Regions from separate parts of the Pseudomonas sp. Marseille-QA0892 genome, predicted to be linked through region 1. Evidence: predicted binding sites of a transcription regulator. Region 1 holds the regulator's gene; each other region holds the start of a gene.

Region 1 (5,043 bases):
CTCGAAATGCAGCTTGGCTCGTTTGCCTGGACGCAAATGCAGAATGCCCGCCCACAGCAGGCCGCGATGTGGCGTCGGCTGCAGCGCATGGGTCTGCCGGCCGAACTCGCCCGCCGATTGCTGGAGAAAGTGGCACACATCGCGGACGGCCGTAAGGCCTGGCGCCTGGTACTTGCCTACCTCGCCCAGGGCATTCGTACCTGCGAGCAGGAGCCCCTGGAAGCGGGTGGTGTGATTGCACTCGTCGGCCCGGCAGGTGCCGGAAAGACGACGACATTGGCGAAGCTGGCGGCGCGTTATGTGCTTAAGTACGGCTCACAAAACATCGCGATCGTCAGCATGGACAACTTCCGGATCGGCGCGCAGGAGCAGCTCAAGACCCTTGGCCGTATCTTGAACGTACCGGTCGTGCAGGTCGACCCAGGCGTGTCGCTGGTGCAAACGCTGGCGCCGCTGGCCAAGAAGCGCGTCGTGCTGATCGATACCGCTGGTCTGCCAGTGAATGATCCGGCACTGCGTTTGCAACTGGACTCACTAGCGAGTCGGAAAATTAACGCACGCAGTTACCTGGTGTTGCCGGCTACCAGCCAGAGCCAGGTGCTGAAAGCGGCCTATCATGGTTACAAGCGTTGTGGGCTGGCTGGTTGCATCCTGACCAAGCTGGATGAAGCTGGAAGCATCGGCGAAATTTTGGCGCTGGCAATTGGGCATCAGCTACCGGTAGCCTATCTTACAGACGGGCCGAAGATTCCCGAGGACATCCAACTGCCTCGCTCGCACCAGATCGTTAGCCGCGCAGTAAGCCTGCAGGCGGCCGAGGAGCCCAGCGAAGATGTGATGGCCGAGATGTTTTCCGGTCTGTACCAGAACCGCGGCCGCCGGGCCGGTTAAACCCGGCAGCCCAGAAACGACACGACAGCCTCTCTGGAGTGCTGTGCTACACACTGAGAATAGGTAAGCAGAACCATGGGCATGCACCCTGTACAGGTCATCGCGGTAACCGGCGGAAAGGGCGGGGTCGGCAAGACGAACGTGTCGGTCAACCTCTCGATGGCCCTGGCCGATCTCGGCCGCCGCGTGATGCTGCTCGACGCCGACCTTGGCCTGGCCAACGTCGACGTCCTGCTGGGTCTGGCACCCAAGCGTACGCTGGCGGATGTCATCGCCGGCGAGTGCGATCTTCGCGATGTTCTGCTCCAGGGCCCCGGTGGCGTTCGTATCGTACCGGCCGCCTCGGGCACGCAGAGCATGGTCCATCTCTCGCCGATGCAGCACGCGGGCCTGATTCAGGCATTCAGCGAAATCAGCGAGAACCTGGATGTACTTGTAATCGATACCGCTGCCGGTATTGGTGATGCGGTCGTCAGCTTCGTGCGCGCCGCGCAGGAAGTGCTGGTTGTCGTCTGTGACGAACCTACATCGATCACCGACGCCTACGCTTTGATCAAGTTGCTTAACCGCGACTTTGGAATGAACCGTTTCCGCGTGCTGGCCAACATGGCTCACAGCCCGCAGGAAGGACGCAATCTGTTTGCTAAGCTGACCAAGGTCACGGACCGTTTTCTGGACGTGGCGCTGCAGTACGTGGGAGCCGTTCCCTACGATGAATCGGTACGCAAGGCGGTACAGAAACAACGGGCAGTCTATGAAGCCTTTCCTCGATCCAAATGCGCACTCGCGTTCAAGGCGATCGCTCAGAAGGTCGACAGTTGGCCCTTGCCGGCCAACCCCCGCGGCCACCTCGAGTTTTTCGTCGAACGTCTTGTGCAACAACCCGTAGCGGGCTAATCCCATGTCAGCAGCCAGTGGACTTCGTATGTACAGCAAAGCCCAAGCGAAGGATTCGCAGCATCAGCTCATCGAGCGCTACGCGCCGCTGGTCAAGCGGATTGCCTATCACTTGCTGGCTCGCCTACCGGCCAGCGTACAGGTGGAAGACCTTATGCAGGCCGGCATGATTGGCCTGCTCGAGGCAGCCAAGAAGTACGACTCCGGCAAGGGCGCGAGTTTCGAGACCTACGCCGGGATCCGCATCCGGGGCGCAATGCTGGATGAAGTCCGCAAAGGCGACTGGGCACCGCGTTCGGTGCACCGCAACAGCCGCATGGTCAGCGATGCGATTCGCGCCGTCGAAGCAAGAACGGGACGCGACGCTAAAGATCAGGAAGTTGCGGCCGAATTAGATATGAGCCTTGAAGAGTACTACGGCATTCTCAGCGATACGCAGGGCAGCCGCCTGTTCAGCTTCGATGATCTGCTGCAGGAAGGCGAGTTCGGCGACGACGAAGACCATGTGACGACCCACCAGGGACCGTCCCGCGAGCTGGAAGACGAGCGTTTCCAGTCCGCACTGGCACACGCGATCTCGAACCTGCCCGAGCGCGAACGCCTTGTGCTGGCGCTGTACTACGATGAGGAGCTCAACCTCAAGGAGATCGGCGAGGTGCTCGGTGTGAGTGAGTCGCGGGTCAGTCAGCTCCACAGCCAGTGTGCGGCGCGTCTTCGCTCACGTCTGGGTGAGTGGCGAGCACGCTGAGGGGCAAGGTTCAAAGCGCGGGTTGGCAGGACGGCGGAGTATGTGTCAGCCCGTTGATCATCGATATGTTCCAAAGGGCTCTTCTTCACCAAGAAGAGCCTTATGTTTGAAAGGGCGAGCTGGCTGAGGCCAGCACGTTCCACGATAGAATGGCGCGGCCCGACATCGGGCGTAATGGCGATTGTACGGAGGCCGATTTGGACAAGAACATGAAGATTCTTATCGTGGACGATTTCTCCACGATGAGGCGCATCATCAAAAACCTGCTGCGTGATCTGGGCTTCACCAATACCGCCGAGGCGGATGATGGTACGACTGCACTGCCAATGCTGCAGAGCGGTAACTTCGACTTCCTGGTAACCGACTGGAACATGCCTGGCATGACGGGTATCGATCTGCTGCGCGCCGTGCGTGCGGACGATCGACTCAAGCAGCTCCCAGTGCTCATGGTGACCGCAGAGGCCAAGCGCGACCAGATCATCGAGGCTGCCCAGGCCGGAGTGAACGGGTACGTCGTGAAACCGTTCACGGCTCAGGTTCTGAAAGAAAAGATCGACAAGATCTTCGAACGGGTCAACGGCTGATCCGGGCCGCGAGGGCGTCATGGCAAAAAATGATTCAGAGACGGGCGATTTCGAATCGACCCTCAAACAGCATGCGCGCGAGTTGGTCTCCAGCCTTGAATCTGGCGACTTCAGCGAAGCGGTTCTTCTCATCCATCGGCTCGATAAGGCACGAGACCTCCATGTCTATCATGAGGTTGGCAAGCTGACGCGTGAGCTGCATAACGCCATTGTCGGCCTGCAGCTTGATGGCGGCGGAGAGCACGCCAAGGAGCTTTCGCAGATCTCCGATGCAACGGATCGTCTTTCCTACGTCGTACAGATGACGGAGAAAGCGGCCAACCGGACCATGGATCTGGTCGAAGAAAGCGCGCCGCTGGTGAATTACATCAGTTACGAGTCCCAGAGCCTCATGGCGGACTGGCAGCGCTTCATGCGTCGCGAAATGAGCGCCGACGAATTTCGTGAGCTGGCCAAGCGTATTGAAAATTATCTGTCTCGCGGTTTGCAGGATAGCGACCAGCTGTCCAGAAACCTCAATGACATCCTGTTGGCGCAGGACTTTCAGGACCTGACCGGCCAGGTGATCAAGCGCGTGACGCAGCTAATCACAAAGGTCGAGAGCGACCTGCTCAAGCTCATGTTGATGGCGAGCAAGGTGGACCGCTACACCGGCATGCGGCACGAGCCGGCGGAGCCTGTTCAGGCACCTGAAAAGAAAAAATCATCTCAGGGTGAAGGTCCGCAGATTCATGCCGATAAACGGGAAGACGTCGTTTCCAATCAGGATGATGTCGACGACCTGTTGTCCAGCCTCGGGTTCTGACGAGCCCGCTTGCTGGTTCGGCGCCTGCCTGGCGACCACCTAACGAAAGATCATGGCGATACGCCCTTGGGGAGCACACGAATGAGCTTCGACGCCGATGAAGAAATCCTCCAGGACTTCCTGGTAGAGGCCGGCGAGATCCTGGAATTGCTGTCTGAACAGCTCGTCGAACTCGAGAGCCGTCCAGATGACATGGATTTGCTCAATGCGATTTTCCGCGGCTTCCACACCGTCAAGGGCGGCGCAGGTTTCCTGCAGCTCAACGCGCTTGTCGAATGCTGCCACATCGCAGAGAACGTTTTCGACATCCTCCGCAAGGGCGAACGCCGCGTCGATGCCGAATTGATGGACGTGGTCCTGCAGGCCCTGGACACCGTCAATGAGATGTTCAGGCAGGTCCGTGAGCGGAGCGAGCCGACGCCGGCATCGCCCGCTCTGCTGGCCGCGCTTGCACGTCTGGCAGAGCCAGCCAGTGCGGACGAACCGGCTCCTGCGCCCATTGCCGATGTCGCTCCGGAGCCTGAACCCGAAGCCGCTCAGGTGTCGGCAGATATTACCGATACCGAATTCGACGCCTTGATGGGCGCGCTGGGTAATGAGCCCGCTGCCGCGCCAGTGGCACCTGCCAGCGGCGACGAAATCACAGACGACGAATTCGAGGCTTTGCTTGATCAGTTGCATGGCAAGGGCAAGTTCGTCGAAGCGCCTGCGCCTGTCGCTGCAGCTGCGTCGGTTGCGCCGGCCGCCGCTACACCGGCCGGGCAGGGTGACGAAATCACCGATGATGAGTTTGAAGCGCTGCTTGACCAGTTGCATGGCAAGGGTCAGTTCAGTGGGCCGAGCGACCCGCCCAAGGCTGAGCCGACCAAGGTCGAAACGCCCGCTCCCGCAGCGGTCCCTGCGGCTGCCACTGATGACATCTCCGATGATGAGTTCGAGGCGCTGCTGGACCAACTGCATGGTAAGGGCAAATTCGAGCCGACGGCCGTAACACCGCCGCCCGCACCGCCCGCTAAGCCGGCACCTGCGGCAGCCGTACCGGCAGCGACGGTGACACCACCGAAGGCAGAAGCCCCGGCCTCCAAGCCTGCGCCGGCGCCGGCTCCTGCCAGTACTGC
Region 2 (5,043 bases), 1.8 Mb from region 1:
GATCGCGCCCCGCTCGCGTGCATGGGAGGACGCGGGGTGGATCGATGACGAGATCGTCGCGCAAATGGGCCAACTGGGTTTGCTGGGAATGATCGTCCCGGAAGACTTCGGCGGCAGCTACATCGACTATGTCGCCTACGCGCTCGCCGTCGAGGAAATTTCGGCAGCTGATGGCGCACTCGGTGCGCTGATGAGCGTCCACAGTTCGGTCGGGTGCGGTCCCCTGCTCAAGTACGGCACGCCGGAACAGCAACAGGCCTGGTTGCCGGGCCTGGCGAGCGGCGAGATCATCGGCTGCTTCTGCCTGACTGAACCGCAAGCCGGCTCGGAAGCCAACAACCTGCGTACGCGCGCGACCATGGAGAACGGCGAATGGGTGCTCAATGGCGCCAAGCAGTTCGTGACCAACGGCAAGCGCGCCGGCCTTGCCATCGTCTTTGCCGTAACCGACCCGGAGCTGGGCAAGAAAGGCTTGTCGGCTTTCCTCGTGCCTACTGACACGCCCGGCTTCAACGTCGAGAAGACGGAGCACAAGATGGGCATTCGTGCATCCGATACGTGCGCCATTTCGCTCGACAACTGCCGCATTCCGGAAGCCAATCTGCTCGGGTTGAGGGGAAAGGGCCTGGCCATCGCACTCTCGAACCTCGAGGGTGGCCGCATCGGCATCGCGGCGCAGGCGCTGGGGATCGCCCGAGCGGCATTCGAAGCCGCGCTGAACTATGCACGCGACCGTATTCAATTCGACAAGGCCATCATCGAGCACCAGAGCGTGGCGAACATGCTGGCGGACATGCATACCCGCATCAACGCCGCCCGCCTGATGATCCTGCACGCGGCCCGTCTGCGCAGCGCCGGCAAACCCTGCCTGAGCGAAGCCTCGCAAGCCAAGCTGTATGCGTCCGAGATCGGCGAGTATGTCTGTTCGAAAGCCATCCAGATCCACGGGGGCTATGGCTACCTGGAGGACTATCCAGTCGAGAAGTATTACCGCGACATGCGCATTACGCAGATCTACGAAGGGACGAGTGAGATCCAGCGGCTCCTTATCGCTCGGGAATTGGCGAACTACGAGATCTGATTGCAGGTGCGACCTGACCCGGCGGGGCGCCTGGAGTCGAACGCTCCGAGTCACCTGCGCCGAAAATTGAGCTTCCTCTGCTTGCGTGCCTGAGAGCGACGCCGAGAAGCCTCTATCGGTCACCGATCTCAGTGAAAACGGCGACCCCAACCTATAAGCGCTGAGGCTGGGTATAGCTGACGCGCCGCGTACCCTGGATTCAAGACCGGGGCTTCGGCCGTCCGGGCGTCCTATCGGCTCTGCTTCCGTCGCCGCAATGCCATAGGCAAGCGAAGCGGTTGGCACTCCTGGCCCGGGAACGTTTATGGTGTGGCATTGATCGACATGCGACATGAACCTCACGGAACGTTGCGTGCCGGGCTACCCAACACGTCTGCCGGATACCTTCGATGGGCCATAGTCACGATCATTCGCACGACCATCGCCATGCCCATGACCACCACGGACATGGGCATGGCGATCACTCGCCTTCCGTCACTGCGGGCAATGAACGGAGAATCCGCCTTGTATTACTGCTAACGGCGACATACGCGGTCGTCCAAGCCGTCGGTGGATGGCTTGCGGGCTCGCTGGCGCTGATCGCGGACTCCGGCCACATGATCTCGGATGCCGCTGCGTTGGCACTGGCGCTGGTGGCCTACCGATTCGCAGCGCGCGCACCGGACAAGCGGCGGACATACGGCTTCGACCGGGTACGGGTGCTGGCTGCGCTGGCTAATGGTGCAATGCTTTTGCTTCTGGTTGCCTGGATCATCTGGGAAGCGATCTCGCGGTTCCAGCAGCCCGTAGAGGTCATGGCCATGCCGATGCTGATCGTGGCGGTGATTGGGCTGGTCGTGAACATCGTCGGCGCCGTGGTGCTCAGTTCGGGCAACAGAGGCGACAGCAACCTGCGCGGCGCCTTGCTCCATGTCGTAGGCGACTTGCTGGGCTCGGTCGGCGCTATCGCCGCGGCCCTCGGCATCATGTGGACAGGGTGGACGATACTCGACCCGCTTCTGTCCATCGGCGTAGCGCTGCTTGTGGTTCGTTCCGCCTGGCGTCTTGTAACGGAGTCGATCCAGGTCCTGCTGCAAACGACGCCCGCGGGCCTCGATCCAAGTGTGATCCAGAAGGAGCTGAAGCGGCTGGAGGGCGTCGACGACGCCGGCCACTTTCATGCCTGGACACTTACGGACGATCGGACCATCGCGACCGTACACGTGACGCCCAAGCCTGGCGCCGATCCGCTCCAGCTGCCCGCGCGCGTTACGGCACACCTTCAGGCCCGTCACAAGCTGACCCACGTTACCGTCCAAGTCGACCCGCCCGGCAGCCTGGCCGTGCACTGAATGACCGGTCTTCCTTACAACCTATTCCTCTCAGGAGACTCCACTATGCAGCACATTCTCATTGCGGGCGCGTCCCGTGGCATCGGCCTGGCATTGGCGCAGGGCTTCCTGAAGCGCGGCGATCACGTGACAGTCGTTGTGCGCAAACCTGGGAACGAAGCGCTGGACCGCCTCGCCAGCGAGCATACAGGGCGCCTTGAGCAAATCATCAGCGACCTGAGGGCAGATGATGCCGCCACCAAGATTGCAGCGGGGGTTGGGCATGACCTTGACGTTATCCTGCTCAATGCTGGCGTTTCCGGGCCGAAGGAAATCGATAGCGCCACGGTCGAAGAGATCACCGATTTGTTCATGACTAACACCGTCGCGCCTATCCGTATTGCGCGTGCCATCCAGCACCGACTGAAAGCCGACGGCATTCTGGCTTTCACCAGCTCCCAGATGGGCAGTGTCGCCCTCGCCCGGTCGGCGAGCATGCCGCTCTACGGCGCCAGCAAGGCGGCACTGAATAGTCTGCTGCAAAGCTGGACGCATTCCGATGATGCGCCACAAGCCACCGTGCTTGCGTTACACCCTGGCTGGGTGAGGACCGATATGGGCGGCGACAGTGCGCCGGTGACCGTCGAGCAAAGCGCTGCCGGGCTGATCCAGACGCTCGATGCATACCACGGCCGCGGCGGCTGCCACTTCGTTGACTTCGAGCAGCAACCCCTCGCCTGGTAACAAGTGGATGGCTCGCCTGGTCTGTTATTTCATGGCGAGCCAATCTACGCAAATGGTAACTGGTCGACTTGACAGTATCACTAGGCCACCCTAAAGGCCCTTAGCAGCACGCCGATACACGGGAGTATTCACTCACCGGGTATTTGCCATGCGCAACCTAAAACTCTCTGCCCGTTCGGCATTTTGCTTCGCCGCCATCCTGGCACTTCTCTTCATACTGGCAGGGATTGCCGCCTGGGGCCTCACCAAAATGCGTGACGCCGAGCAGGACGTCGAGCTCAACTGGATGGCGAGCATCAGCCAGACAGCAAAGCTCAACGCTACGATTTACCGTCTGCGCCTGGATACCCTGCGCGCCGTTGCGACGGAAGATCCGCAGATCAAACAGCTTTCTGTGGACGCCATCGCTAAGAACCGGCCTGCCATGCAGGAAGCCATTAAGGATTACATGCGTCTGGTTGCCGGCCCGCACGAGCAGGAGCTGGCAAATAATGTCGCGGCTGGCATCAATGCCTACGACGCCCGGCTGAACGAGATCGTAACCATTGCCCAGACGCGTCCCGCAAATGAAGGCATCAAGTACATCAACACCCATATCCGTCCGCTGACCAATGACCTGAGCGAAAAGATTGGCGTGCTCGAAGACTGGAACACGAAGGGCGCCGCTGCCGCAGGCGATGCTGCGACCAGCACCTATGCAACGAACATTGCCCTGTTGATTGGCATTTCGGTGCTCTCGGCTGTGCTGACGATCGTCCTAGCAATCCTATATACCCGCAGCATCGTCACGCCGCTCAAGCAGGTGCTGCACGTCAACCAGCGCATTGCTGATGGCGACCTCCGCGCCGAAATCGCGCCAAGTGGGCGCGACGAAATGACTGATCTGATGAACGCAACCGCGCAAATGCAGCGCACGCTGCGCGACACCATTCGCCATATCGGTGACGCCTCGACCCAGCTTGCCTCGGCCGCGGAAGAGATGAATGCGGTTACTGAAGAAGCCAGCATGGGCCTGCAGCAGCAAAACGGCGAAGTCGAACAGGCCGCCACTGCCGTAAACGAAATGACCGCGGCCGTGGAAGAAGTTGCCCGCAACGCGGCTTCGGCCTCGGCCTCCGCACAGCAGTCCGAGCAATCCACAGGCGTAGGCGCGTCGCGTGTAAACCAGACTGTCAGTGCGATCCAGAGCCTGGCCGAAACCGTTTCGCGTACCAGCGAGCAGGTCGAAGGCCTCGCCGCGCAGGCGCAGGGTATTGCCAAGGTCGTCGACGTGATCCGTGCGATCGCTGAGCAGACCAACCTCCTGGCACTGAACGCTGCGATCGAAGCCGCCCGTGCCGGCGAACAGGGCCGAGGCTTCGCCGTGGTAGCCGATGAGGTACGTGCCCTGGCCCACCGTACGCAGGAGTCGACGCGCGAAATCGAGCAGATGATCGGCGGGATTCAGTCCGGCTCCGAAGGCGCCGTGGATGCGATGCAGCGCAGCCGTAACGAAGCGACCTCTACCCTGCGCATTGCCAGCGAAGCGGGCGAAGCACTGGAGGAGATTGCTCGTGCAATCACGGATATCAACGAGCGCAACTTCCTCATTGCCACTGCATCGGAAGAGCAGGCCCAAGTGGCGCGCTCGGTGGACCAGAACCTGGTGAGTATTCGCGATCTGTCGATCCAGACGTCCGCCGGTGCCAACCAGACCGCGGTAGCCGCTGGCGAAGTCTCTCGTCTTGCGGTGGATATGAACCGGATGGTGCAACGCTTCAAGGTGTGATCTGCATCGCATATCTGCGCTTTATGCATAAGGAGCCTTCGGGCTCCTTATGCATTTATAGTGTCGGCCATAAATGCGATCTCCCACGGTTCTTGCTGCCATTAAGCTACGAACTCCGACTTTCCGCCCTGGTGCATTGC
Region 3 (5,043 bases), 500 kb from region 1:
GACTTCGTCCGGCGTGCAGGCCATGGACCGGCGTCCAAAACCAACCAGGTCCGGATAGGCCGGATGCGCGCCGATGCGTACGCCATGCGCTACCGCCAGGCGCACGGTGTTCACCATGATTTGCGGATCGGAGGCGTGGAACCCGCAGGCGATATTCGCACAGTCGATATAAGGCATGACGTCGGCGTCCAGACCCATCTTCCAGGCGCCAAAACTTTCACCGATATCGCAATTGAGTAGCAGTGCGGGCATGAAACTGTCCTCTCGTCCGGGTGCTCGGGGTTAGAGCCATGGGCCGATTGTTGGAAGCGCCTTGCGGCCTGTCCAACTAATAAAAGCGGACGCCCGCCATAAGAAAAGTCGATTTGGCAACGTTGAGAGGAGGGGGCAACCGGCGGCCCATGTCGTGCGAGTTGTGGAAAGGGGTAGCGATAAGGCGGAGCCAGCCGTGCGGGACACGGCTGGCGATGGCGTCAGGCGATCTGGAAGCGGCCTGTGGTCTGGTTGAGCGCATCGACCCGAGCAGAGAGGCCGCGGGTATGCTCATCGAGTGCAAGGCGAAGATCTCGCGTCTCGCGGTTGCTGTGATTGATTTCCTCCATCTTGCCGGCGATGTCTTCGGTGGTTGCGGAGATTTCCTCGATGGCGACAACGACCTGCGTCATCTCTTCGCTGAGGCGGTCCATCGACTGGGTGATCACATTGATGGCCTCGGCTGCCTGGCCGGCCTGCCGCTCACCCTCTGTCGAAAGGCGTACGCCCTCGCTCATGAGACTGTCCATGCTGCCCGTCTGCTGCTTCAGTTCGTCAATGATGCGCCCGATATCGGTCGTGGCTGACACGGTCTTTTGCGCAAGTGAACGCACTTCATCGGCAACGACGGAGAACCCGCGGCCGGCCTCGCCCGCGCGGGCCGCCTCGATTGCCGCGTTCAGGGCCAGCAGGTTGGTCTGGTCGGCCAGGCTGTTGATCACATCGACAATGCCGCTCACGCGTCCGCTGGACTGGATCAGCTCATTCACCTGTGCGTGAGTGGTCTGGATCAGGCGCGACAGGGCGCGAATGCTTTCTGTATTCGCCATGATCACACTGGCACCGGTTCTTGCCGAATCATGCGCGTGTTGGGTGGCATCGCCAACATCCGAGGCACGGCGGGCCATCTCGTTCACTGTAGCCGCAATCTGATGCGACGCGGATGCCGCTTGTTCGGTCTGGCTTTCGAGGTGACTGCTGTTGCTGTCGAGGCGCTGCATGGCGTCGCTCAGGTAGCCATGCAGGCGGGTCAGCTCGCGATTACCGTCGAGCACCTGCCCGATAAGGGACGATATTCCACGCGTCATGCCGTTGGTGCCCTGGCCCAGCTGGTTGAATTCGTCGCGCGGATTGCGGCCGACTTCGACGTTCACGCGGAGGTCGCCGTTGGCGACGCGAGACAACTGCTGGATAACGGTGGTGAGCTGCTTCATCAAACGGCTGGAAGCCTGGCCGATGGCGATGATGAGGAAGGCCGCGATGAGAATAAAGGCTATACCCAGAATCCAGTAGGCCGACTGGCGTGTCTGCTCAGCCTGGGCAAGCGTCTTGGCGAGGATGCCGTTACGCAGCGCCTGTTGCTGTGCGCTGACGAGGCCTGATAGTTGCTGACCCTGGGCTTCAAGCTGTTTCTCGTCCGCCACGATCTGACTGATTATCGCGTCGGCGCGATCGAAATTCGCGGCGAAGGTTTCGGTGTTTTCGCCGATCTGACTATCCATCCAGTCGAGTTCGATCAGTTTGCTACGCAGGTCCGCTATGGCCTTGCGCGCTTTCTCGGCGTAGCGGCCGTCCAGCGAGGTGAAATAATCCCGCTGGCTGGCGAGTGCTGTTGTAATGAAGGGCTGGATGAGCGCAATCGAAATGGCCTCGAGCGGCGCGGCGATCTCAGCCGCTGTCTTGCGTTCGCCCGATGTCTGGTCCAGGCCGAAACGTTGATTCAGGTCGAGCCATTCCGCTTGGATCCTGGCGTTTTCCTTTACGGCCGCCTCGATGGCCTTCGCCCGACTTTCCAAGTCCGCATCGCCAAGCGGGCGAGCTTGCTCGACAAGGGCACTGGCTTGCTGGGGAAGGCTGTTGAGTCGGTTGCGGTAAGCCTCGATCGTGGAGGCGTCGAGGTATCCACGCATGGTCTCGGTTTTTAGCCACTCGTTCAGAAGCGTAGTGGTAAGCCGGTCGTAGTCGGTCGCGCGTTGCTGCGCTTCCATGGCGGAGCCGAGGTTTCTGTTCGCCCATAGCGCCGATGCCGCCATGAGGGCAAGGCCTAACAGCGTGATGACGATCAACAGGCGAAATTTCTGCTTCCATGACAGGAACAACAGCATGATGGCTCCTTGATATTTATATTTGTAACGGGGCGAACCCTACTGCTTGATCGGCAGGTGCACCAGAACCTTGAGGCGGAAATTCATCCGCTCGTAGATCAATATGAACCGTCTATCCACTTGAGACCTGCTGAATCCATTCGGCTCCGACGCTGTCCTGTAGCGGTTATGGAAAGAGCCAATAAGGCGCGGGGGTGTCAGGCCTGGCATACATGCTGCAGATCGACCAGGCATGAAGGCGCGCGTGCCGCCTTTCGAATCATCGAATTCAGGTCAGACATGAACATCCGATTCCTTGAAACCTTCGTCTGGGTGGCCCGCCTGAAGAGCTTCAGGCTGACAGCGGAGAAGCTCTTCAGTACCCAGGCCTCGATCTCTAGCCGCATCGCAGCGCTTGAAGAAGAGCTGGGCGCCAAGCTCTTCCTGCGTGATTCGAAAGGGGTGACCCTCACGCCCGAGGGGATGCGGGTACTGGAGTACGCCGAACATATGCTCGATACCATGCAGGCGCTCAAGCGGTCGCTGAACGATCCGAATGATGTCCAGGGCCGTGTTCGTATCGGTGCAATGGATACCGTCATTCACACCTGGTTGAGTCCTTTCGTAGCGAAAATCATGGAGCGCTACCCCTCGGTCGAGATCGAGCTGACGGCCGACACCGCGCGAAACCTGTGCGAGCAACTCGACAAGGGCTATCTGGATGTCGTGTTCCAGACCGACATGCTGCGCCGCGATACCGTGCGCAACCAGAACTTGGCTCGCTACACCGTCCAATGGATCGTTCCGACCGGCTCCATCTACGACAGACCCTACGGTTCGCTGGAAGCGATGGTAGGCGAGCGCCTCATCACGTTCTCAAAGAACTCCACACCGCATCAGGATATTCTCAACCTTCTGCACACGGCGAATATCACAGCCGCGCGGGTCAGCTGCGTGAACTCGGTTGCGGCCATGACCCGGCTCATCCATGACGGTTTCGGTATCGGCGCCTTGCCGCCAGCGCTCGTGCCGATCGATCTCGCGCAAGGCACGCTGCGCATCCTCGATGACGTCCCGCCACCGCCACCCATGGATATCGTCGCTACCTGGCGGACAGGTGTGGGGCTCGAGCTGAATGAGCAGATGGTCGCGCTTGCCCAGGATGTCATTGAAGGCTACGTCGCCGACGTCGCCCCCGGCTTCATCGAATTGACGCCTTCAGCGAACCACACGGAGAGTCGCGCGCTGGCCTGAGTCATCTACGGGTCGTGGTTTCGGTTCGCGCAATGTTCAGTCCATTCGCCCCTGCGCCCTTTATTAGGGCGCAGGACGGCCAGCATGCGCGCTTTCTGCACATAAGGTTTTTCGATCATCCGCGCCGGTTTTTTCTAGTTGGACAGCATTGGCCAATGCTTCGAGACTCGGGGCGACGCTGCCGCATCGCAACGATAAAAACCATACGGAGATTCCCATGAAGGCACTCACGTCCGGCTTCAAACTGACGGCACTGGCCTGTCTGCTTGGCCTGTCTTCCCTGCACGCCGTCGCAGCGGACCGTTGGAACATGACCGTCGAGCAACCCGATGGCAACTACCTCACCGAGACCGCCAAGACGTTCGCAAAATCGGCGGCGGAAGCGTCCAACGGCGCGCTGGAGATCCGCGTTCACACCAATTCGGTCCTGTTCAAACGGCCGGAAGTGAAGCGCGCGGTCCAGACCGGCCAGGTTCAGGTCGGCGAGATGCTGATGGCAACGCTGGGCAACGAAGACCCCATCTTCGAGGTTGACAGCGTACCGTTCCTGGCGCGCAGCTTCCCTGAGGCTCACAAATTGTGGCTGGCCAGCAAGCCTGCCGTCGAAGCGCGACTGGCGAAGCAGGGCATTCGCCTGCTGTACGCCGTGCCGTGGCCACCCCAGAGCGTGTTCACTCAAGTGCCGATCAACAGTATGGCCGACTTCAAGGGTATGAAATTCCGTGCCTATAGCCCGGCTACGTCGAGAATGGCCGAGCTGATGGGGGCCGTACCGACGACCATCAATACCGGCGAAATCCCGCAGGCGTTCAGCACAGGCATGATCACCGGCATGCTGACCTCGCCAGCCACCGGGGTCGATACCCAGGCGTGGGATTTCTCCAAGTACTACTACGATGTGAAGGCGTTCATTCCAAAGAACTTCGTCATCGTCAACGAGCGCGCGTTCAAGCGTTTGCCTGAGGCTGCACAGAAAGCGGTGCTCGACGCTGCCGCCAAAGCTGAAGAATCCGGCTGGGCCATGGCGCAGGAGAAGACTGCCGAACTGGTCAAGACGCTGGGAGATAACGGCATGCAGGTCAACGAAGCCTCGCCGGCCGACGTAGAAGCGGGCTTCAAGAAGATCGCAGACACTATGGCGCAGGACTGGCTCAGCAAGACGGGCCAGGATGGCAAGGCCATCATGGATGCCTTCCGCCAGTAAGTCGCTGGGCCCGCTGTCCATGCGGGCCTATTCGTATCCGCCCCTTACGCTGGAGGTGCCATGAGCCCGCTCAGACGCCTATACGAATTCTGTGGCCTTCTCTCCGGACTGTTCCTTGTTGCCATCTGCCTGATCATCTGCGCGCAGATCATCGCGCGCCTACTCGGGACACTCATTCCGGCATCGGATGAATTTGCGGCCTATGCGATGGCAGCATCGGGGTTCCTCGGGCTGCCTTTTGCACTGCAT

The links. The regulator FliA, encoded in region 1, starts transcription of late flagellar genes. The targets are predictions, from matches to a motif close to CTAAAGTTTNNNNNNNNNNNGCCGNTAA.
Region 2: a site for FliA is predicted at 3,226-3,253, ahead of ACY8D3_RS04170 (methyl-accepting chemotaxis protein). Genes of this name have one in related genera too.
Region 3: a site for FliA is predicted at 2,405-2,432, ahead of ACY8D3_RS10175 (methyl-accepting chemotaxis protein). Genes of this name have one in related genera too.

The regions. Positions count from the first base shown of each region.
Region 1 covers NZ_CM143104.1:2,690,870-2,695,912, reverse strand. Annotated here, with positions in the region: gene flhF (flagellar biosynthesis protein FlhF) at 1-891, shown strand, start outside; gene fleN (flagellar synthesis regulator FleN) at 967-1,788, shown strand; gene fliA (RNA polymerase sigma factor FliA) at 1,793-2,536, shown strand; gene ACY8D3_RS12520 (chemotaxis response regulator CheY) at 2,746-3,120, shown strand; gene ACY8D3_RS12515 (protein phosphatase CheZ) at 3,140-3,925, shown strand; gene ACY8D3_RS12510 (chemotaxis protein CheA) at 4,007-5,043, shown strand, end outside.
Region 2 covers NZ_CM143104.1:924,406-929,448, reverse strand. Annotated here, with positions in the region: gene ACY8D3_RS04185 (acyl-CoA dehydrogenase family protein) at 1-1,081, shown strand, start outside; gene ACY8D3_RS04180 (cation diffusion facilitator family transporter) at 1,471-2,412, shown strand; gene ACY8D3_RS04175 (SDR family oxidoreductase) at 2,458-3,135, shown strand; gene ACY8D3_RS04170 (methyl-accepting chemotaxis protein) at 3,284-4,903, shown strand.
Region 3 covers NZ_CM143104.1:2,193,316-2,198,358, reverse strand. Annotated here, with positions in the region: gene ACY8D3_RS10180 (5-oxoprolinase subunit PxpA) at 1-252, opposite strand, end outside; gene ACY8D3_RS10175 (methyl-accepting chemotaxis protein) at 474-2,357, opposite strand; gene ACY8D3_RS10170 (LysR family transcriptional regulator) at 2,637-3,590, shown strand; gene ACY8D3_RS10165 (TRAP transporter substrate-binding protein) at 3,808-4,794, shown strand; gene ACY8D3_RS10160 (TRAP transporter small permease) at 4,855-5,043, shown strand, end outside.